3 regions of the Maribacter sp. UH1 genome follow, and region 2 is predicted to be linked to each of the others. Evidence: riboswitches for the same ligand, from Rfam matches in the RefSeq annotation. Region 2 holds a riboswitch; each other region holds the start of a gene.

Region 1 (7,743 bases), 1.3 Mb from region 2:
TAGTGGAGATTCTTGTGGAGTAATATCGTTGATACACGAGCAGTCTCAAGATATTAGCCAAGGTGTAGACCGTGGTTCAAAAGAAGAGCAAGGTGCAGGTGATCAAGGTATGATGTTCGGTTACGCAACTAGTGAGACCGAGAACTACATGCCGTTAGCTTTGGATATATCGCACAAAATTCTGCACACATTAGCAGAATTACGTCGTGAAGGAAAAGAAATTGCATATTTAAGACCAGATGCCAAGGCACAGGTTACTATAGAATATTCAGATGCCAACGAGCCAATTCGTATAGATACAATTGTAGTATCTACACAACACGATGCTTTTGATACGAATGACGAGAAAATGTTAGCGAAAATAAAGTCTGATATTATTTCAATTTTAATCCCAAAAGTAAAAGCACAATTACCGGCAGAAACTCAGAAGTTATTTGATGATCAAATCAAGTATCATATTAATCCAACAGGTAAGTTTGTGATTGGTGGTCCTCATGGCGATACCGGTTTAACAGGTCGTAAGATTATTGTTGATACTTATGGTGGTAAAGGAGCTCACGGTGGTGGTGCTTTCAGTGGTAAGGATCCAAGTAAGGTAGACCGTAGTGCCGCTTATGCAGCGCGTCATGCAGCGAAGAATTTGGTAGCTGCAGGTGTAGCAACAGAAATTCAGGTGCAAGTAAGTTATGCCATTGGTGTAGTAGAACCTACCTCTATTTTTGTCGATACCTATGGTACTTCTAAGTTAGGCTTAAGTGATGGTGATATTGCCAAGAAAGTAGCGGAGTTGTTTGATATGAGACCTTTTGCTATTGAAGATAGATTGAAGCTAAGAAACCCAATTTACTTGGAAACTGCAGCCTATGGTCATATGGGTAAGCAACCAACTATGGTAACTAAGGTTTTTGAATCGCCATATAACGGGCGTATAGAAAAAGAAGTGGAATTGTTCACTTGGGAAAAATTAGATAAAGTAGCAGATATAAAGTCAGCCTTTGGTCTTTAGTTATAGCACTGTTCCATAAATAAATAAGAAGCTCCTTTAAAGGAGCTTTTTTTATGCACTGATTTTACCTCACAAGACAATTAACACCCCTTCACAACAAGTTAAGATGGTTTGACCACAAAATCTATTTTGTAAGAAAAGGATTACATATATTTGAAATGTAATAAATAGAGAATCCCAAATCTCGCCACCTACAAAAGATGAATTATATACTAGTTGTACAAACAAAAAACGGACAGAAACAAGTTCAAGTTGAAGCCCCAAAAGTCAGCTTAATTTTAAATCTGTTTAAGGTATTGAATCTTTGAAAACCTATTAAAGTAATAACTTAACCTACGAATGCCATGTCATTACCCCACAGAATCTCTCTAGCTTTTTTGGCTTGCATAATATTACAATCTTGCTCAAAAGAAACCGACCTAATTTCGGAGTATGTTGTTTTAGATGCTACAAAAACTGAATATCGTTCGGTAAAAATCACCTCGGATTTTGAAAATAAAAAATCTGAAGAAACAGTTGCATTGATTCCTTTTTCTGATTAAATTCCATGCCACTAAACACTAACCAAATGAAAAAACAATTACTCCAAGAAACTACTGTTCAAGAATATAAAGGTGATTTTTTTACTGGCATACTTATGCTTGTAAGAAAGTTGTTCATGATATAATCTTGTTCGCAATTGCTTCATAAATGCTGTTTTTAGATAGCATTTATGAGCAATTTCCCATTATTTATTACAGCGTTTATTTTTAAATTTTATTAAGCTTCCATCTAATTTGGTTTTGCATGGTAACTAGACTATGATGCAATTCGGCTTACTTTTGCTCATGTAATCAAATAACGCAACATTTTCCTGCGTCTACCTATCTATAAATCTTCAAAAATCGAGTAAACTTTCTTAGCTTTAAGACTTCAAATTCTTAAGACATGCCAAAGATTACCATCAAACACCTTTTTGCCTTTATTTTATTGGCTACAGCGATTGTTTCCTGTAGAAAAACAGCTCCTAAAGTAGCAGAAGCTGAGGTTTCTGAAACATATGTGCAAGATAACTACACCAAAAAAGAAGTAGATATTACCATGCGTGACGGTATTAAGCTTCACACTACAATATATTCCCCAAAAGACACCTCAAAAGAATACCCGATTATCATGCAGCGAACTCCATATAGTTCAAAACCCTATGGAGAAGGTAATTTTAAAACCAAAATAGCACCCAACATTCATATGATGCAAGATGGCTACATAGTAGTCTACCAAGATGTACGTGGGCGTTGGTTAAGTGAAGGTCATTATGAAAACATGCGCGCTTTTAATCCAGATAAAAAAACGGAGAAAGATATTGACGAAAGTTCAGATACTTATGATACCATAGACTGGTTGGTAAACAATGTAGAAAATAATAATGGTAATGTGGGTATATGGGGTATTTCCTATCCTGGTTATTATTCCACGTATGCCGTTGTAGATGCACACCCAGCATTAAAAGCAGCATCTCCTCAGGCAAGTATAGCCGATTTCTTTTTTGATGATTTTCATCATAACGGAGCCTATTTGTTGAGCTACTTTAGGGCAACATCATTATTTGGCACTCCAAGACCAGATGGTGATAAACCTATAGATACTGCGTGGTATACACTACCTGATTTACCTACTGAAGATCAGTACCAGTTCTTCTTAGATGAGGGTCCGTTAAAAAACTTAGATCGCTTCTTTGAATACGAAACTGCCGATACGCCACGTATGGCAAAAGAAGGTGTTACAGACGATTATTTCTGGAACGAACTTAAAGAGCACCCTAACTATGATGAAATGTGGCAGAGTAAGGGCTTGATTCAGCATTTAAAAGATGTAAAACCAACAGTAGCGACTATGGTTGTTGCAGGGGAGTTTGATGCTGAAGATTTATACGGACCATTAGAAACCTACAAGAATATTGAAAAATACAATGCCGATAATTACAATACTTTAGTTTTTGGACCATGGGATCACGGCGGATGGGCACGAAGAAAAGGGCAGAATATTGTAGGTAATTATTACTTTGGTGATGGAATTTCAGAGTTTTTTCAAGAGAATATAGAAGCCAAGTTCTTTGACCACTTCTTAAAAGGAGATGGGGATAAAAATAGCGGATTACCCGAAGCCTATGTTTTTGATACTGGTAAAAAAGATTGGAAAACGTATGATACCTGGCCACCAGCAGGAGTTGTTAAAAAAGACATGTATTTATCCGCAGACGAAGAACTGACCTTTGAGCCAAAAGCAGTTGAAGAAGTGAAGTTTATAAGTGATATTAAAAAGCCGGTTCCGTATTCAGAAGATATTAAAACGGTATTTACACCAAGAAAATACATGACGGACGATCAGCGTTTTGCAGCACGCCGTGGCGATGTGTTGGTGTTTGAAACCGAAGTGATGGAAAATGATATGACCTTGGCAGGTGATATTCTAGCGAAGCTAAAAGTAGCCACTACGGGAACTGCTGCAGATTGGATCGTAAAAATCATTGATGTACACCCAGCCGATGAGCCAGCGTATGAAGGAATGCAAGACCACTTAAAAATGAGCAATTATCATTTAATGGTTCGTAGCGAGGTATTGAGGGGGCGATTTAGAAACAGTTTTGCAGAGCCAGAGCCATTTGTGGCCAATGAGAAGACCGATGTCACCATAAAGTTACAAGACGTTTTCCACACCATTAAAAAAGGGCATAAGCTACAAGTTCAAGTACAAAGCACTTGGTTTCCTTTAATAGATTTAAATCCGCAGACCTATGTAGATAATATCTTTAAAGCAGATGAGTCCGATTTTAAAACGCAAACACATACGGTTTTTACAGATTCTAGTATTGAGTTTTCTGTGTTGGAGTAGGAGTACTTTGATATTATTTATAATTGAAAACAATGAAGAAATGGCTAATTAAGCAAATGGGGAAATTTGGACTTGACGTTTCGAATTTAAAAACAGATGTAGAACTTAAAGGTCGTTTTCTTGAAGTTGGGGAATCGGAAAAAATTATATTTCCGAAAGAACTGGACATAAGTAGTGAATGGAGGATTAAAGAATGGTTTTTTGAAAATGGACAATTAGTGAATCCAGGTGATATTGTCGGAGCTGTTGAGAATCAAAAACAAAGGTTCGAGTTTGAATCTTTTGTTGGCGGAAAGTTGAATTATTTTATATTAGTAGGATGCAAAGTTGAGGGCGGCTTAGACTTGGCTGAAATCACTGGAAATTCAAATTTAGACCAAAAGATATGAACTTAAGCTTTGTAGAAGATTTTACAGATTAAGGCAATTGATTTAATGATTCTTTAGAAATAGATCTGATGAAATTTCCCGACTTTTAATACCAATATATCTCACAAAACAACAACTAAAATGAAGAAACTAATCTTAACCATAGCAGGTTTGCTTTTTCTGTTGCCAATAAAAACTTAATCCCTCAGAAAAATAACAACAAGACCTCAAATTATATTTTTTTCTTAAAATCTTAGGTTATTAAAAACTTCTGCCCAATATTTGTAGCTCAAAGTTCAAACACGTATTGAATAGTTATCAAGAAAGGTGGAGGGATTAGACCCTTTGAAACCTTAGCAACCCTTTGTTCCATGCAAAGAAGGTGCTACATTCTACCCTTAGGGGATGGATAACAGTAATCGAATTTTCTTCGATATTACTTTCTTATAACTTTTTGATTTTACCTACCCGCATATAATGCTGGTCAAGGTTTGGCTTTTAATTTTTTGCATCCTGAGCGTAGCCGAAGGATTAATTTTTAAAAACAACAAAATCATGAGTAATCACAAATTAGCAACAAACGCATTACACGCAGGTCACGACACAACTACCAACGGTAGTACAAGAGCAGTGCCTATTTATCAAACATCATCGTATGTCTTTAATGACACGGATCACGCAGCAAACTTATTTTCGTTAGCGGAATTAGGTTTTATTTATACAAGATTAAATAACCCTACCAATCAAATTCTACAAGACAGGTTAGCTGCGGTAGAAGGCGGAATTGGAGCGGTGGTTTTTGCATCGGGTACAGCAGCAATCTCAACAGGGTTGTTGACATTATTAAAAGCTGGTGACCACATTGTGGCATCAAGCAGTTTATATGGTGGTACATTTAATTTATTGAACGTAACCTTACCAAGATTCGGAATTACAACAACCTTCGTAGATGCATCTGATCCTGAGAATTTTGGAAAAGCGGTACAGGAAAACACAAGAGCATTTTTTGTAGAATCTTTAGGGAATCCTAAGTTAGATGTGTTAGACCTGAAAGGGATTTCAAAAGAATCTAAAGCGGCAGGTGTGCCATTTATAGTAGATAATACTGTGGCTACTCCGTCATTATTGAATCCTATTGAACACGGAGCTAACCTAGTAATACATTCATTGACAAAATATATTGGCGGACAAGGAACTTCCTTAGGCGGTGCCATTATTGATGCCGGTACTTTTGATTGGACCAACGGAAAATTCCCAGAGTTTACTGAACCATCTGCTGGGTATCATGGTTTGGTATATAGCGAAGCATTAGGTGCGGCAGCATTTACCTTTAAATTAATATTAGAAGGCTTACGTGATTTCGGTGGAGCATTGAGTCCGTTTAACGCTTTCCAAATCATTCAAGGTTTAGAAACATTACCTGTGCGTATTAAGCAGCATAGTGCAAATGCATTAGAATTGGCTAAATGGTTAGAAGGTAGGTCAGAAGTGGAATGGGTAAATTACCCAGGATTGAAGAGCAATAAGTACAACGAATTGGCAAAAGAATATTTGCCAAAAGGACAAAGCGGATTGGTTACTTTTGGTGTGAAAGGCGGATTTGAAGCTGCTAAGAAATTGACCGATGCGACCAAAATATTCTCATTGTTGGCAAATATTGGTGATACCAAATCATTGATCATTCACCCGGCAAGTACCACACACCAACAATTAACTGCAGAGCAGCAAGAAGGTGCTGGTGTAGGTCAAGATTTAATTCGTTTGTCCGTTGGTTTAGAAGATATTGAAGATTTAAAAGCCGATTTAGAACAGGCATTTGCAAGTCTTTAATTTGGGTGACTGAGCGGAGCCGAAGCAATCATACACTTCGGCTCTGCTCAGTGTCCGATTATTTATAAAATTTATATAAGGTGGCTGAGCGTAGTCGAAGCCAAAAATTGATTTTGAAATAGATGCTACATCAATTACAGATTAAAAAATACAAGACCTTAAGTGGTGCCTCTCAAGATATTCAATTGTCTTATCAGGTATTTGGTAAAGAACTGCACACGGCACCTATTATTTTGGTGAACCACGCTTTGACCGGAAACTCTAATGTTACTGGTGAAGATGGCTGGTGGTCAGCACTTATTGGTGATGAAAAATGTATCGATACCCAAAAGTATACTATTCTGGCATTCAATATTCCGGGAAACGGTCATGATAAGTTCGTGATAGAAAATTATAAGGATTTTGTAGCTGGTGATGTAGCAAGAATGTTTTTATTGGGCTTGCAGCAGTTAAAGGTAGAACGTCTTTTTGCTTTGATCGGTGGTTCTTTAGGTGGTGGTATTGCTTGGGAAATGGCAGCATTACAACCAGATTTAACTGAGCATTTAATTCCTGTGGCATCCGATTGGAAATCGACCGACTGGCTAATTGCCAACTGTCAGATTCAAGAGCAGTTTTTGGTGAATTCTAAGCAACCTGTACATGATGCACGTATGCATGCAATGCTGTGCTATAGAACTCCGGCTTCTTTCAAAGAGCGTTTCAAAAGAAGTACTAACGAAGAGCTGCAGGTCTTTAATGTAGAAAGTTGGTTAATGCATCATGGCGATAAGTTGCAAGAGCGTTTTCAATTATCTGCCTATAAGTTGATGAATCAGTTATTGAAGACTATTGATGTCATAAGAGGTGGAGATGAGAATTTTATCAGACTACAAAATAGCGATACCAATATTCATATTATAGGTGTCGATTCTGATATGTTCTTTACTGCTCAAGAAAATAAAGATACGTTTAAGCAATTGGCGCAAGCGAAGAGTAATGTTACCTATGGCGAAGTACAGTCGTTACATGGGCATGACGCCTTTTTGATCGAGTTTGATCAAATGGAGAAATTGCTTGGTGGTATTTTTAATACCAACGACAACACCAAGAAAATAAAGATTCTGAAGTTTGGTGGTAAGTCCCTGAGCAATGGAGAAGGACTAGAGCGAGTATTGGATATCGTTGCCAATAAGGTTAAGAATGAAGAGAATATAGCTATTGTTTTATCGGCAAGAGAAAAAGCAACGGATCAGTTAGAAGAGATGCTGGAGAAAGCCGCAAAAGGTAAAGACTATAAAACTCAGTTCGAGGCTTTAGAAAAATATCAAAAGCATACGTATAAGAATATCAGTTTGTCGGCAGAGTTTAAAGGCTTGGCGAAATTGTATGAAGGAGTTTCTTTACTTGGAGATTATAGTGCTAAGATTAAAGATGAGGTACTGGCTTATGGGGAATTAATTTCTGCCAAGTTGGTTACCAAATTATTGATAGGTAAAGGCATTAACGCAGAGCTGGTAGATACGCGTAAGGTGATAAAGACCGACAATACATTTGGTGATGCCAAGGTATTGGAGGCAGAGTCTAAAGAGCAGGTGTTATTAAAGTTTGCGGATATTCCTAAAGATACTGTTGCGGTAGTAACCGGTTTTATTTCATCTACTTTAGATGGAGAGACAACAACGTTAG
Region 2 (7,743 bases):
CTATATTCAGAGGAAAAAGAATTAGGAACTTGGCGTATTTTAGCAGCACAAACGTCAGAAAAAGCCGGATTTTTATTTAAAAAGATGGCAGTAAGAATACTCTTTGTATTTGTGGTATTAATTGTTCTCATGTTTTTGGCAAGTACTATATTACAGATTTCAATGAGCGCCAATTTCTGGGCTATTTTTCTACAAAGTATATTGTATCTATTATTTTGGAGTGCTTTATGTTTTTGGATGGTATCATTATTAAAAAATTCAAGTTTTAATGCATTGGCATTGATTTCAATTTGGGTAGTATTGACCATTTTAATTCCTGCATTAGTGAATAACTATGTTATTAATACCTACCAAGTGCCAGAAGCCTTAGATGCCATGGTAGAGCAAAGAGATGGTTATCATGAAAAATGGGATATGGAAAAGGATGTTACCATGAATGGGTTTATAGGAGCCTACCCGCAATATGTAAATTATGAAGTACCACAAGATAGATTTAGCTGGATCTGGTATTATGGTATGCAACATATGGGTGATATGGCTGCCAAAAAAACAAGTAAAGAAATGAAAGATAAAATTATGCAACGTAATATGGTGAGTGAAAAAGTAGCACTTTTTATACCAACAATGCATGCACAATTAAGTATGAATAACCTGGCTGGCACAGATATGATAAGCCATTTAGGTTTTTTAGATGCATTGACTAAATTTCATGAAAATCTAAGATTGGGCTTTTATGACAAAATTTTCAGTGAAAAGTCCCAGAGTTCAGTAGACTGGACAAAGCACAGCCTTAAATTCTACAATGTAGTATATAGTTTTAGTTGGTTAAAGTTATTATTGCCAACATTTTTAATAACTCTTGTTATTGGATTAATAGGAATTTTTAATCTTAGAAAACTATGATGGTGACTGCGTATAAATATAATTATCGCATGTATTTAAATTGATGATCTAGTAAAGAAATTTACATTTTAATTTTTTCCCTTTGCCCCTACTTTTCAAGCATACTGAATTTTAATAAATACAATTTGTATGAATTTACCTACAATTAATGATGTTTTGCAACATTAATATTTTTATGTAATTAATGTGTAGTATCTTTTTTGAAAAATAAATAATGAAAAAGGTATTTTATACAACTAACCATTTCTATGTTTCAGTTTTTTTGATGCTTTTCAGTATTGTCACAATATTGGCTCAATCAGAGCAAAATACCTTAAGAAAAATTGAAGAATTAAAATCTTCTACGGGTTTTAACGAACAGAATGAAGAATATATCGACTTAGTTTTAGAATTAGCAAAATTAAAAATTAGATCAAATGCTGACAGTGCTTCTATTTTGCTTAAAGAAGGATATGATCTAAGCTTAGAAATGCAATATAAAGCAGGTGAAAGTACCGCGCTATCTACCTATGGGTATTTATATTTTGAAGAGGGCAAAATAGAAAAAGCTCATGAGTATAATACCAGGGCCTTAGATTTAGCTAATTCCTATAATCTTAATAAGCCAAAGTTAAAAGCTTTGAATAATATGGGTCTAGATTATTGGTTACAAGGAGAAGAAGATAGAGCCCTAACTAAATTTCTAGAAGCATTAGCTGTTGCCACAGAAATTAATGATGTGGATAGAATAATCGGTATCAATGTAAACATAGCCAATTTGTATAGTTCTAATGGTGATAATGAAACTGCCTTGACATTTCTGGGAAAAGCAAAAAAACTAAGTACAGAACTGGCAAATGAAGAAGTACTGGCTTATACCCTAATTAATATGGCATCTATATATGCTGATGCAGGTGATTTTGAAGAAGCTGAAAGAATGGTAAATCAGAGTTTAGCATTTTTTAAAAAACAGCAAAGTATAGATTGGATGTCCCATGCTTTTGAACAAAAAGGGTCTATTGCATTGGAACAAGAAAAATATAAAGAAGCCCTGGGTTATTATTTAGAATCAGAAAAATTATGTGATGAAATAGATTTTAGTTACGGTTATACACTTGTATACAATGGTTTAGCAGAGTGTTATTTAGAAATGAACAATATAGAGAAGGCAGAGGAATATGGGTTAAAAGGTTTAGCTATTTCTACTGAGCAACAAATTGCAGGATCCATTAAAAAGTCAAATTTATTATTATCTAAAGTTTACCATCTTAAAGGAGAAGATGAATTAGCATATAAGTATCAATCTACTTATATGGATTTACACGAAAAAAGTTCAACAGAGAAGTTTAAAAAAGGACTTGGTATTTTACGTAGTAAAACAAAGTATGAGAATGAAAAGCGACAATTAATTGCGAATCAAGAAAAAGCTATTGCTGAACAAAAGAAATATGTCTACTTAGCAATTGCGGCACTTGCAATCGTTTCCTTATTTCTTGTTTTATTATATAGAACAGGAAAACTCCAAAAAAAATACAATGAAAAGCTACAGGAAAAACAAGATGCTTTACTAATGCATGAGGCACAACTAGAAGAATCCAATAAAACAAAAGACAAACTATTCTCTATTATTGCCCATGATTTAAAGGGACCTATAAATTCTTTCTACACGCTTATGAAAATGACCTCCAATGAGACTATTAGCAAAGAAGATTATAATACTTTTTTTCCACAAGCTTTAAGGGATATTCAAGGTATTTCTGAAATGTTGAACAATTTATTAATATGGGCAAAAACACAAATGAAAGGTATTGTATTAGATCGTTCTAATATTAAGGTTTGTAAAATTGTAATGAATACAGTTTCAATTTTAACTCCCTTGGCTGAAAAGAAAGAAATTGATATCTTAAATAATATTCCAGAGAATACCATTAGTTATAGTGACGCCAACCATGTCATTATTATAGTCAGAAATTTAATTAGTAACGCTATAAAATTTACAAATAAGCAGGGTAAGATAGTCATTAGCGTTACAGAGAAGGAAGATGAATTACAAATAGAAGTTGCAGATGATGGCGTTGGTATGGATAAAGAAACACAAGAAATGCTTTTTCAAAAAAAGCATATTAAATCAACTTTTGGTACTAATAATGAGAAAGGCACTGGTTTAGGATTGTCTATATGTAAAGATATGGTAGAAAGTAATGGTGGTAGATTATGGGTAGCAAGTGAACCAAATAAAGGAACTTCAATATTTTTTACCATACCAAAAAAAATGGATAATTTAAAAATAGCATCTTAACTATAGTTGCTATAGCGGTAAAATAAATGCACAAATTTAGAGAGCTTGGCTTTATAAATAGGGAAATATTTACTTTTAAAATTCCGAATTAAATTTAGTGTTTTAGATGGGAAATTAACATATAAAGACACTTTCTCACCTTTCAACAGAATTAATTTTTCATTTTCAGACAATGGGGTACTTTTCGTCTCTCAAACCTCAAACTCAGATTAATGAAACTCGAACTAGTAATTGTAGATGACTCTCACCTCTGGTTGTCATTAGCAGAAAAGCTTGCCAAAACGCATCCGTTGGTTGGTAAGGTAACAATCTTTGAAGACTCATATGATGCCTGGGTACATATACAGATAAACAAACCACAATTTGTTATTTCGGATATAGAAATGCCAGGAATGAACGGACTTTCGTTCTTAGAAATGTTCAGTAATAGGTTGCCTTTTATTTCAACTTCTACTAAACAAGAATTTGAAGAAGTGGCAAGAGAGCTTGGTTGTGTAGACTTTATTACCAAACCATTTACCAAAACAGATATACACCATGCTATAGATTCAGTTTACTATCACATGTACGGTAAAAAAGTAAGTTGAACTGATAATTTTCTTACCAATAATTAAGGATGGTAATAGCATCTTATTGGCATACATAATATTTAGATTGGTTATATTTACTTTTTTAGTAAATTCTTGTATCTCAAAACATACATATAACCATGACCCCCGATAAAGATATTTTTAGTACTAAACAAGGTAGATGGGACTTTGCAATTGCCATTGCCGTAATAGCCCTATTCTCTATTTTCATCTACATGTATATGTTTAATAATGAGAATGAAATGACAGAGGCAACTCCTGATTTGGAAACATCGAAAGAACAATTACCTGCTTCTTATCATTCAGAAGATCGAGAGTATGTATATACAAATTCAGAAACTTATGTGCCGGTGACAATACCTGCAAAAGATGCAATTGACCCTAATAAGAAAATTGCAATTATTATTTCTGATGCCCCACTTACTGAGGCTGATTTAGTAGATGATAAAATAGACTCGGTAGTTAAGCAAGAAATAGTAGATAAACCAGAAAATACATTGTCGACCGAATCTGTAAAAACAATGGTAGACACAGTAACTACAGGTGTTGGGGCAAAAGAAATTAAAGAACCAGTTGTAGAAAAAGAAGATGTATTAACAGAGAAATCAAAAACAGTATCAGTAGCTAATACAACTTCAGAATTAAATTGTATGGCTATGGTGGGTGTTTTTAAAGATCAGAATAACATAGCTGCAATTATTACAAAACTAAAAGCTTTAGGGTATACACATGAACAAGGCGCATACCCAAAAGGTTTAACTTACATAAGTGTACCTGTTGATTGCGAGAACGAATCAAAAAAGAAGCAACTTATATCAGAATTAAATAAAGCATTCGGTATTGATTCATGGGTTAAAAAGAGATAAGTTCTTAAAACCTTAAGGTAATTCATAATCTAAGCCTGAATATATACTTAAGGCACCAATTACAATATCATTTGGCACCATGTTTACACCATTAGACAAATAGGTAAGGGTTACATCATCTGACGGAAAGTAGATACTTAAAGATTGATAACCGTCTACCCTGCCATCATGTCCAAATCCACTTTTATTATAAAACGGAATTGTGAAGAGACCGAAGCCATAACCATCATTCATCGTTGTCATTTTATTAAGCGAACTTTCAGAAACCAACCTTCCGTCAAACAAAGCATTATAAAATACATTTACGCCTTTAGGTGAAGATACCAAAGAGCCGGTGCCTTGGAGAATGGTATAATGAGTTTCAACCAAAGCGACCCAATTTTCACTTTCTAATTGATAAGAATATGCTTCATTGTCTGTAGCATTGATTTCTTCTCCATTATAAGTATTTGTAAGTCCTAACGGTGTAGCCAATCTATCTTTAAATGAACTAGCATAAGTTTTCTCGTCAATATCTTCAATTATAAATGATAGCAAAAGGTAATTGGTATTGGAATATTCAAATTTCTCATTTGGATTAAAATTAGTACCGTTTTTAATGAAAATCTCTAAAAGTTTCTGTCTAGAGGCAGGTTGTATTCGGTCTTCTGGGTCATATTCACCCTCAGTAAAATTGAAGAGTCCGCTTCTATGATTCAATAATTGTTCTATAGTAATAATTTTGGCATTAGGTATTTCTGGAAAGTAATTGTCTATTGTAGTTTCTAGAGTCAATTTGCTTTCTTCAACTAGCTGCATGATCATGGTGGCCGTAAATGCTTTAGTAACAGATGCTATTCTGTATTTAGAATTTTTGTTGCCCTCAATTGAATTTTCTACGTCAATAAAACCAAATGAATATTGATAATCCTCTTTACAATTTTTAAAAATGGATATACTGCCCATTCCTAAGTTTTGTTTTTCAATTCTTGAAAAAAACAAGTCCATTTTATCTCGGTCAAAATTTTCACCGAATTCTTCTATTTGAGTTGAACATGCTGTAGTAAAAACAACTAACAAACATGCGAAAATAACTTTAAAGTAATTTGTAATCATATGTAAATGTTTGAATTAGTTTGTGTTATGGAATCAAACTTCGACCATTAAATAGTACGTTGTTGTTAATTAAATAATAATTGACGTTAAAATTTATGTAATAATTCACGAGTGAATACCGCAATCTATTGTAAGAATAATTTGTAGATAAATTAACCTTATTTAAGATTTAGTCATCAGTTTTATACATTATTTTTGCGCCCTTAAAATAATTATCAAGAATCTCAAAAAAGGAGATAGCAACCTGCAATAACAAGCAAGGTGCTAAATAGATAAGCCAATTAATTGGAACAAATGTTAATTCATAATCCTTCTAATTTTTAGCTATTTCTTTTTTTGATTGTGAAGAAAGAGAAATGGAAAGTACCAAAAAGATGACCCCCAAATTTTCTGCCTTAATACCTTTGTTGGTATTTGTATTTACCTTTTTAGGCGTAGGTATCTATCAAAATGATTTCTATGCCCTACCCGCACCTATTGCGGTAATTGTGGGTATTGTAGTTGCGTTCATACTATTTAGGCAATCGATATCAGATAAAATCGATACGCTTTTAAAAGGTTGTGGAGATGATAAGATATTGACGATGTGCCTTATCTATTTATTGGCAGGTGCTTTCGCTGCAATTACTAATGAAACAGGTAGTGTAGATGCCATTGTAAATCTTGGTTTAGACCTTATAGCCATACAATACATATATGTGGGCATTTTTATCATTGCCGGGTTTTTATCTGTCTCAACAGGAACTTCTGTTGGCGCTATCGTAGCCTTGGCGCCAATAGTAGTAGGTTTTGCCGAAGAAAGCAATGCAGAGCTGGCAGTATTATGCGGGGCGTTATTGGGCGGTAGTATGTTCGGTGATAACCTATCTGTCATTTCAGATACAACTATTGCAGCAACCCAGTCTTTAGGTTGTAAAATGAGTGATAAGTTCAAACAAAACATTAAAATAGCTGTGCCAGCAGCGATATTTACCATTGTTATACTAGTTTTTCAAGGCTTAGGGTTAGAATCCGTTGCATCTGAAAACACGATCTATAATTATGATATTGTAAAGATTTTACCGTATGTGTTGGTAATTGTCCTGTCTATTGGTGGAGTCAATGTATTTGTGACGCTATTACTAGGCGCTATAGCTGCAGTTGTATTAGGAATTGTTCATCAAGATTTTACTCTGATTGAGTCCGCCAAAATTGCTTACACAGGATTTACCAACATGACAGAAATATTTCTTTTGTCTTTATTGACCGGAGGACTGGCGGCATTGGTAGAAAGAAATGGCGGAATAGAATTTATATTGGTCAATATTAGAAAGCTGATAAAAAATAAGAAATCGGCACAATTTGGTATAGCTACATTAGTGAGTACAATTAATATGGCAATAGCCAATAATACCGTTTCAATTATAATTGCCGGACCAATTGCAAAGATTATTAATGACGAGTATCATTTAGATAATAAAAAGACGGCTTCTATTTTAGATATTTTTGCCTGTATTTTTCAAGGTTTACTTCCTTATGGAGCACAGGTCTTAATGATTTTAAGCTTCTCTAAAGGGGAAATAGATTATTTAGATTTGGTAAGTAATACATGGTATCTAATGCTTTTGTTTATGTATACGTTACTGTTTATTGGGGTAAGACCTTTACGTAAATAATAAGGTTTTATAATTAAGAACTTAATCTCATTAGTATTATAAACACATAACAATACTCCATAGATAATATTTGAATACTTTGAGTATTATCTTGAGGTAGTTTACTTTAGAGTATCTTGCATTTAAAAGCTTCAATAACTAATATTGGGGTAATAGACCTTATAATTGGTCTTTTAGAATTTAATATTAAAGAATGGGTCAAGAACCATCGGTTTGCGAAGAGAGCGTTTATAATAACATTTATCGAACCCATGCAGAAGGTTTGCGAAATTACCTTTACTATAAGTTTGGCGATATGCAGCGGGCAGAAGATATTGTACATGATTCTTTTGTTAAATTGTGGTCTATGTGCAGTA
Region 3 (7,743 bases), 1.3 Mb from region 2:
TAAGCAATTTACAGCTACAATCTCTTGGATGGATTCGTTGCCGTTAGCCGCAGGAAACAAATATGTTGTTCAACATGGTGTCAATAAAGTATTGGCGAAAGTGGAACAGGTACATCATAAAATTGCGCCTGATTATTCGGGTATCGATACAGAAACAGATTCATTAGGTATGAATGATATTGCCCAGGTAAGTTTTCGTTTAAATAAGCCAATTTTTTACGATCAATTTAAAGATCATAGAACTAACGGGTCGTTCATCTTAATAGATACAAAATCTAATAGTACCGTAGGGGCTGGTTTTATACAGTAAAAGCCCCTTAGGGGAATTCAAACTAGACATCATATTTTAATTAGTATAGTAAGTCTATAGGAATAGTAAAGTGATAAATTAATAATAACGCTTGTTTAACCCGAGTAAGTGTTCCTCCCTTTTGGGGAGGTTAGGAGGGGCCACAATATGCAGAGTTTTAGAACAGAAATAGAGAATCAAGTAGTTGCGAATGATATTTTAGAATTGGAACGCAAGATTCATGAGTTCCATGGCGGCAAATTAGATGAAGAGAAATTTAGAAGCCTTCGTTTAGCTCGTGGTGTATATGGTCAGCGTCAAGAAGGCGTTCAAATGATCCGTATAAAATTGCCATATGGTAAGGTGACTTCTCAGCAATTGCTACGTATTTGCGATGTGTCCGACGAATATTCTACGGGTAGATTACATATTACAACGCGTCAAGATATTCAGATTCACTATGTAGATTTGAACAGAACTCCAGAGTTATGGTCAGAACTGGAGAAAGACGATATTACGTTGAGAGAAGCTTGTGGTAACACCGTACGGAATGTAACGGCAAGTGAAACGGCTGGTGTTGATGTAGATGAGCCTTTTGATGTTTCGCCATATGCACATGCATTATTTCAGTATTTTCTTAGAAACCCTATAAGTCAAGAAATGGGACGTAAGTTCAAAGTTTCTTTCTCAGCAAGTGATGCTGATACAGGATTATCATACATGCACGATTTAGGTTTTATCGCCAAAATTGAAAATGGAGAAGTCGGTTTTAAAGTGATGTTAGGTGGCGGATTAGGTTCTCAGCCAAGACATGCGGACGAATTATATAGTTTCTTACCTGCAGATCAAATCATTCCGTTAATGGAAACGGTAATACGTGTTTTTGATCGCTACGGTGAGCGTAAGAGTAGAGCAAAGGCAAGAATGAAATTTTTGTTGAAAGATTTAGGCTTGGATGGATTCAAAGAATTGTTGGCTGCAGAAAAAACAGCAGTCCCTTTTGATACTTTTCCTATTGATCCAGAAGACTATCCAAAAACCAAAGTTTCAGATTTAAAAGTCCCTGCAGTTGAAATAGCAGATTCAAAGGAATTTGAAAAGTGGAAAGTAACGAATGTTGTTCCGCAGAAACAACCTGGTTATGTAGCTTTGGGTATCAAAGTTTTGTTAGGTGATTTCTATACCGATAAGGCACGTTTATTAGCCAACTTGGTGCAGAAATATGCAGCAGGTGAGCTTCGTTTATCACTTCGTCAAAACATTTTGATTCCGTTTGTAAAAGAAGAAAACATTGAATTTTTCTATACGGAATTGAAAAAATTAGGATTTGCAGAAGCAGGTTATAACAAAGCATTAGACATAACAGCTTGCCCAGGTACGGATACTTGTAATTTAGGTATTGCAAGTAGTACAGGTATTGCAGAAGAACTAGAAAGAGTTATAAAAACAGAATATCCTGATTATATCAATAACGAAGATGTTGTAATAAAAATCAGTGGTTGTATGAACGCATGTGGACAGCACAATATGGCAAATATTGGTTTTCAGGGAATGTCCGTTCGTACGAAAGATAAATTAGTTGCTCCGGCACTACAAGTATTATTAGGTGGTAGCACAGATGGTAACGGTCAAGGTCGTTTTGCTGATAAAGTGGTTAAAGTGCCTAGTAAAAGAGGTCCTGAAGCATTACGTTTAATCTTGAATGATTACGATGCTAATGGTGGCGATTTATCATTTCCGGATTACTATGCTGGAAAAGGGCAAATGTATTTCTATGATTTTTTAACGCCATTATCATCTGTAGATGATTTAACGCCAGAAGATTTCATTGACTGGGGAAATACAGAACGTTATGAAAAAGCAATTGGTGTAGGTGAGTGTGCAGGTGTGGTTATTGACTTGATTGCTACACTTCTTTTTGAAAGTGAAGAGAAAATACAGAATGCTCAAGCTATGTTCGATGCAGAAAAATGGTCTGCAAGTATCTATCACGCATATTCTTCAATGGTGAATTCAGCGAAAGCGATGTTAACCTCAGAGAATACGAAAGTAAATACACATGTAAGTATCATTAAAGATTTTGATGAGAAGTTTGTAGCCGATGGAAGAATTGCCGTTGCTGGCGGATTTGAGAAATTGGTACTGCAATTGAATCAGAATGAACCAACAAAAGAATTTGCCGAGTCTTATATAAAGGATGCCAAAGTATTCTTAGAGACGGTTGCAAAGTTTAGAGAACAAGAATTAGCAGAAGCATAATATGCATACCAATAATCTATCCAATCAAAAAACAATCAATTCAATAGTTGATACTCCCTCGCAAAGTCAAGGGAGGTTGACTGTTGTAGGCGCGGGACCTGGCGATATAGAGCTTATCACTTTAAAAGCTATAAAAACGCTGGAAAATGCCAATGTGGTTTTGTATGATGCTTTGGTTAACGAAGAGTTGCTGAAGTATGCCAATAATGCAGAATTGATTTTTGTGGGTAAGCGAAGAGGATGCTATGCATATCAGCAAGAACAGATAAACGAGTTGATTGTCAGCCGGGCAAAATCTGCGGGACATGTGGTGCGCTTAAAAGGCGGAGATCCTTTTGTATTTGGTCGTGGTTCAGAAGAGATGGAATATGCAGCTTCACATGGTTTAGAAGTGGCCATGGTACCAGGTATTTCATCGAGTTTAAGTGTACCGGCTTATCAGAATATTCCAGTAACAAAAAGAGGGGCATCAGAAAGTTTTTGGGTAATTACAGGAACAACAAAAGAACATAAGCTATCAACAGATGTTGCTTTAGCTGCAAAAAGTAGTGCAACGGTAGTTATATTAATGGGAATGTCAAAACTTCCACAAATTGTAGAACTGTTCAAAGGTGAGGGAAAATCGGATATGCCAATAGCCATTATTCAAAATGGAACCCGTAAGAATGAAAAACTAGGCATTGCAACTATTGAGACTATAGTTGAGGTTGTGGAAAAAGAAAAATTATCTAACCCTGCAATTATCATCATAGGTGAAGTGGTAAAACATAGAAAGGCATTAATTCAGGCGAAGAATCAGTATTCAAAGGAGAATGCTAAAATGAGCGAAGTATAAAAAGTACAAAGTATAAAGTACATAGTTGAAGTGAAATTAAAAGAAGTTGAAAAGTGATTGTTAATTACTTTTTACTAAACAAAAAATTATGATTAAAACAGATATGCTCATTATAGGAGCGGGACCAACCGGATTATTTACGGTGTTTGAAGCAGGATTGTTAAAATTAAAAACGCATTTAATAGATGCATTGCCGCAGCCAGGCGGACAGTGTTCAGAGATATATCCTAAGAAGCCTATCTACGATATTCCTGCATTTCCAGAAATTTTGGCAGGTACTTTGGTAGATAATTTAATGGAGCAGATCAAACCTTTTGAGCCAGGTTTTACTTTGGGCGAAAGAGCTGAGACTTTAGATAAGTTAAAAGATGGTTCATTCGTAGTAACTACAAATAAAGGAACTCAGCACAATGCGCCAGTTGTAGTTATAGCAGGCGGTTTAGGTTCTTTTGAGCCTAGAAAACCACCTATTTCAAATATTGTGAATTTTGAAGATACCGGTGTTTCTTATATGATTAAGGATCCAGAAGTATATCGAGACAAAAAAGTGGTTATTGCCGGTGGTGGAGATTCAGCGTTAGATTGGGCTATATTTTTAACCGATGTAGCTTCAGAGGTGACCTTGGTACATAGAAGAGATGAATTTAGAGGGGCTTTGGATTCTGTTGAAAAAGCATCTGAATTGGCAAAGCTTGGTAAAATCAAATTGATTACTAAAGCAGAGGTAAAAGAATTGCACGGCAAAGATCATTTGGAAGCTGTTGTGATTAAACATACGGATAAAGAGAAAGAAGACACCTATTTAGAGGTGGATAATTTTATTCCGTTATTCGGTCTTTCACCAAAATTAGGTCCTATAGGTGATTGGGGTCTAGAAATTCAGAAGAATGCCATTAAGGTAAATAACGCAAAAGATTACCAAACAAATATACCGGGAGTATATGCTATTGGCGATGTTAATACCTATGAAGGTAAATTGAAATTGATACTTTCAGGTTTTCATGAAGCAGCGGTAATGTGTCAGTATGCATACCAACAAATCAATCCGGGTAAGCGCTATGTAATGAAATATACTACTGTTGGTGGTGTCGAAGGATTCGATGGATCTAAGAAAGAAGCCAAAAAAGAAGTAGTACAGAGTATAGCATAAAGTTATTATTTGATTAATAAGGCCTCTAGACTCCATATGAATCTAGAGGCTTTTTTTATGACATTTTTTAAAAATTTCGTTGGCTAAAAAACAAGTTTACTCTTGGATAAGAGTATACTGTGCCGTTACTTTGCAAATCGTTCATAAATAGATTGAAACGTTATCAAGAAAGGTGGAGGGACTAGACCCATTGAAACCTTGGCAACCCTTTCCAATATGGAAAAGAAGGTGCTACATTCTATCTTTATTCTGTGTACTTGTGCAGAAGATGTTATTCTATATGGCATTACAAAGACAGATAACTTAAGAAAAGGCATCTAGCCGAACTTTCCTTACTTGATTACGAATTAGATTTTTATTGAACCAATAATATTTTACACCGTAAAATGAAGGATATAAAGGAAATATTAAAAGAGCGAATTCTCATATTAGATGGTGCCATGGGTACTATGCTACAGCGTTATAAATTTACTGAGGAAGATTTTAGGGGAGAACGTTTTAAAGATTGGGAACACCCATTACAGGGCAATAATGATTTGTTGTCACTAACTCAGCCTGATGCAATTGCCGAGGTTCATCGCAAGTATTTCGCTGCGGGTGCCGATATCGTAGAGACCAATACATTCTCTGGAACCACGATAGCGATGGCGGATTATTACATGGAAGACTTGGTGTATGAGTTGAATTATGAATCTGCGCGTATCGCTAAAATGGTAGCAGATGAATTTACAAAGAAGGAACCGAATAAACCAAGATTTGTAGCCGGTAGTATCGGTCCTACCAACAAAACGGCAAGCATGTCTCCTGATGTAAACGATCCGGGATATAGAGCAGTTTCTTTTGATGAGTTACGTGTAGCATATAAACAACAAGTAGAAGCCTTGTTAGATGGTGGATCGGATATTTTATTGGTAGAAACTATCTTTGATACGTTAAATGCAAAAGCAGCATTGTTCGCCATAGAGGAAGTAAAAGAAGATCGAAATATAGATGTGCCAATTATGGTAAGCGGTACCATTACCGATGCGTCAGGTAGAACGTTGTCTGGTCAAACGGCAGAAGCTTTTTTGATATCCATTTCCCATATTCCTATTTTATCGGTCGGTTTCAATTGTGCATTAGGAGCTAATCAATTGGTTCCGCATCTAGAGGTACTGTCAACCAAAAGTGAGCATGCAGTTTCAGCACATCCAAATGCAGGACTACCGAATGCATTCGGAGAGTACGATGAGACTCCTGATCAAATGGCAGAACAAATTAAAGAATACGCAGAAAAAGGGTTGGTCAATATTGTAGGTGGATGCTGCGGTACCACTCCTGAGCATATTACGGCGATAGCAGAGGTAGTGGAAAATTTTGCTCCGCGTCAATTTTAGTTGTTGGTTGTCGGTTGTTAGTTGTTGGATAAAAAGTAATAATATGAAAGTCTATACAGAATTAGATGTTTGGAAGGAGTCAAGAATTCTTGTGAAGGATATTTATACTTTGACCAAGTCGTTTCCAAAAGAAGAGACTTATGGACTTACTAATCAACTTAGACGATGTGCTGTATCTATTCCTTCTAACATAGCAGAAGGATGCGGAAGAAGGACAGCGGCGGACACGATACAGTTTTTACATATTTCTAGAGGTTCTTTGTATGAGTTAGAAACTCAACTTTATATAGCCCTTGATTTAAATTATATTGAGAGTGAGGATTTTGAAGCTATTAATAAGAGAATTATTAGCTGTAAGAAATTGATAAATGGATTTATCAATTATTTTAAAAAGTGATACGGATTAAATGAGCAATAGGTCTAAAATACTAACAACCAACAACCAACAACCAACAACCAGATATTTGCGGTTGAGCGGTTTAGAACCCCTAATAGTCACTCCCGAAACTAACTTTATCAACGTTGGTGAACGGACAAACGTTGCTGGTTCAAAAAAGTTTCTACGTCTTGTAAAAGAAGAGAAGTTTGAAGAGGCATTGGCTGTTGCTAGAGAGCAGGTAGAGAATGGAGCACAGGTTATTGATATTAACATGGATGACGGATTGATCGATGGTAAAGAAGCCATGGTCAAATTTTTGAATCTTGTTATTTCTGAGCCAGATATTTCTCGAGTACCTATAATGATAGATAGCTCTAAGTGGGAAATCATTGAGGCGGGTCTACAAGTAGTTCAGGGTAAATGTGTGGTAAATTCCATTAGTTTAAAAGAGGGTGAAGAACAGTTTATACATCATGCCAAGCTGATAAAAAGATATGGTGCCGCGGTAATCGTTATGGCATTCGATGAGGTAGGTCAAGCAGATAATTATGACCGTAGAATTGAAATAGCAAAACGCTCTTATGATGTTTTGGTGAACAAAGTGAATTTTGCACCAGAAGATATTATTTTCGATTTAAATATATTTCCTGTAGCCACAGGTATGGATGAGCATAAATTGAATGCCATCGATTTTATAGAAGCTACAAGATGGGTGCGTGAAAATTTACCACATGCCAGTGTAAGTGGTGGGGTAAGTAATGTTTCTTTCTCCTTTAGGGGTAACAACCCTGTGCGTGAGGCAATGCACTCGGTTTTCTTATATCATGCAATAAAAGCTGGTATGAACATGGGTATTGTAAACCCAAGTATGTTAGAGGTATACGATGATATACCTAAAGATTTATTGGAGCGTGTTGAAGATGTTATCTTAAATAGAAGAGAGGATGCAACCGAGCGATTGCTTGATTTTGCAGAATCTGTAGTTGGGAAAACTAAGGAAAGTAAGATAGATCTTTCATGGAGAGAAGAGCCATTACAAGATAGAATTACACGTGCCTTGGTAAAAGGTATTGACCAATATATTGTTGAAGACGTAGAAGAAGCTAGAGTTGCTGCAGATAAACCTATTGAAGTTATTGAAGGTAATTTAATGACCGGTATGAATGTAGTGGGTGATTTATTCGGGAGCGGAAAAATGTTCTTGCCACAAGTGGTTAAATCTGCCCGTGTAATGAAAAAAGCGGTAGCTTATTTATTGCCATATATTGAAGAAGAAAAGTTGTTGAATCCGCAGGTAGGTGATTCTGACAATGCAGGTAAAATATTAATGGCAACGGTAAAGGGCGATGTCCATGATATTGGCAAAAATATTGTGGGTGTTGTACTGGCATGTAACAATTATGAGATTGTTGATTTGGGAGTTATGGTACCTCCCGAAAAAATTATTGCCGCAGC

Evidence for each region. Region 2 has a riboswitch for S-adenosylmethionine ahead of UH1x_RS19405 (Na+/H+ antiporter NhaC family protein). Riboswitches for the same ligand answer to the same signal wherever they lie in the genome.
Region 1: another riboswitch for S-adenosylmethionine. It lies ahead of UH1x_RS04585 (O-acetylhomoserine aminocarboxypropyltransferase/cysteine synthase family protein); the one in region 2 lies ahead of UH1x_RS19405 (Na+/H+ antiporter NhaC family protein).
Region 3: another riboswitch for S-adenosylmethionine. It lies ahead of UH1x_RS04525 (homocysteine S-methyltransferase family protein); the one in region 2 lies ahead of UH1x_RS19405 (Na+/H+ antiporter NhaC family protein).

What each region holds. Positions count from the first base shown of each region.
Region 1 is NZ_CM166387.1:1,043,958-1,051,700, reverse strand. Features, by position in the region: gene metK (methionine adenosyltransferase) at 1-1,006, shown strand, start outside; gene UH1x_RS04600 (hypothetical protein) at 1,351-1,548, shown strand; gene UH1x_RS04595 (CocE/NonD family hydrolase) at 1,934-3,877, shown strand; gene UH1x_RS04590 (biotin/lipoyl attachment domain-containing protein) at 3,910-4,266, shown strand; SAM riboswitch class I at 4,558-4,661, shown strand; gene UH1x_RS04585 (O-acetylhomoserine aminocarboxypropyltransferase/cysteine synthase family protein) at 4,801-6,075, shown strand; gene thrA (bifunctional aspartate kinase/homoserine dehydrogenase I) at 6,198-7,743, shown strand, end outside.
Region 2 is NZ_CM166387.1:4,463,975-4,471,717, reverse strand. Features, by position in the region: gene UH1x_RS19430 (DUF3526 domain-containing protein) at 1-903, shown strand, start outside; gene UH1x_RS19425 (tetratricopeptide repeat-containing sensor histidine kinase) at 1,118-3,181, shown strand; gene UH1x_RS19420 (response regulator) at 3,394-3,768, shown strand; gene UH1x_RS19415 (hypothetical protein) at 3,891-4,637, shown strand; gene UH1x_RS19410 (serine hydrolase domain-containing protein) at 4,650-5,732, opposite strand; SAM-I-IV-variant riboswitch at 5,940-6,037, shown strand; gene UH1x_RS19405 (Na+/H+ antiporter NhaC family protein) at 6,107-7,387, shown strand; gene UH1x_RS19400 (RNA polymerase sigma factor) at 7,581-7,743, shown strand, end outside.
Region 3 is NZ_CM166387.1:1,028,843-1,036,585, reverse strand. Features, by position in the region: gene UH1x_RS04545 (sulfate adenylyltransferase subunit 1) at 1-310, shown strand, start outside; gene UH1x_RS04540 (nitrite reductase) at 458-2,548, shown strand; gene cobA (uroporphyrinogen-III C-methyltransferase) at 2,550-3,383, shown strand; gene UH1x_RS04530 (NAD(P)/FAD-dependent oxidoreductase) at 3,472-4,533, shown strand; SAM riboswitch class I at 4,691-4,805, shown strand; gene UH1x_RS04525 (homocysteine S-methyltransferase family protein) at 4,920-5,909, shown strand; gene UH1x_RS04520 (four helix bundle protein) at 5,953-6,306, shown strand; gene metH (methionine synthase) at 6,317-7,743, shown strand, end outside.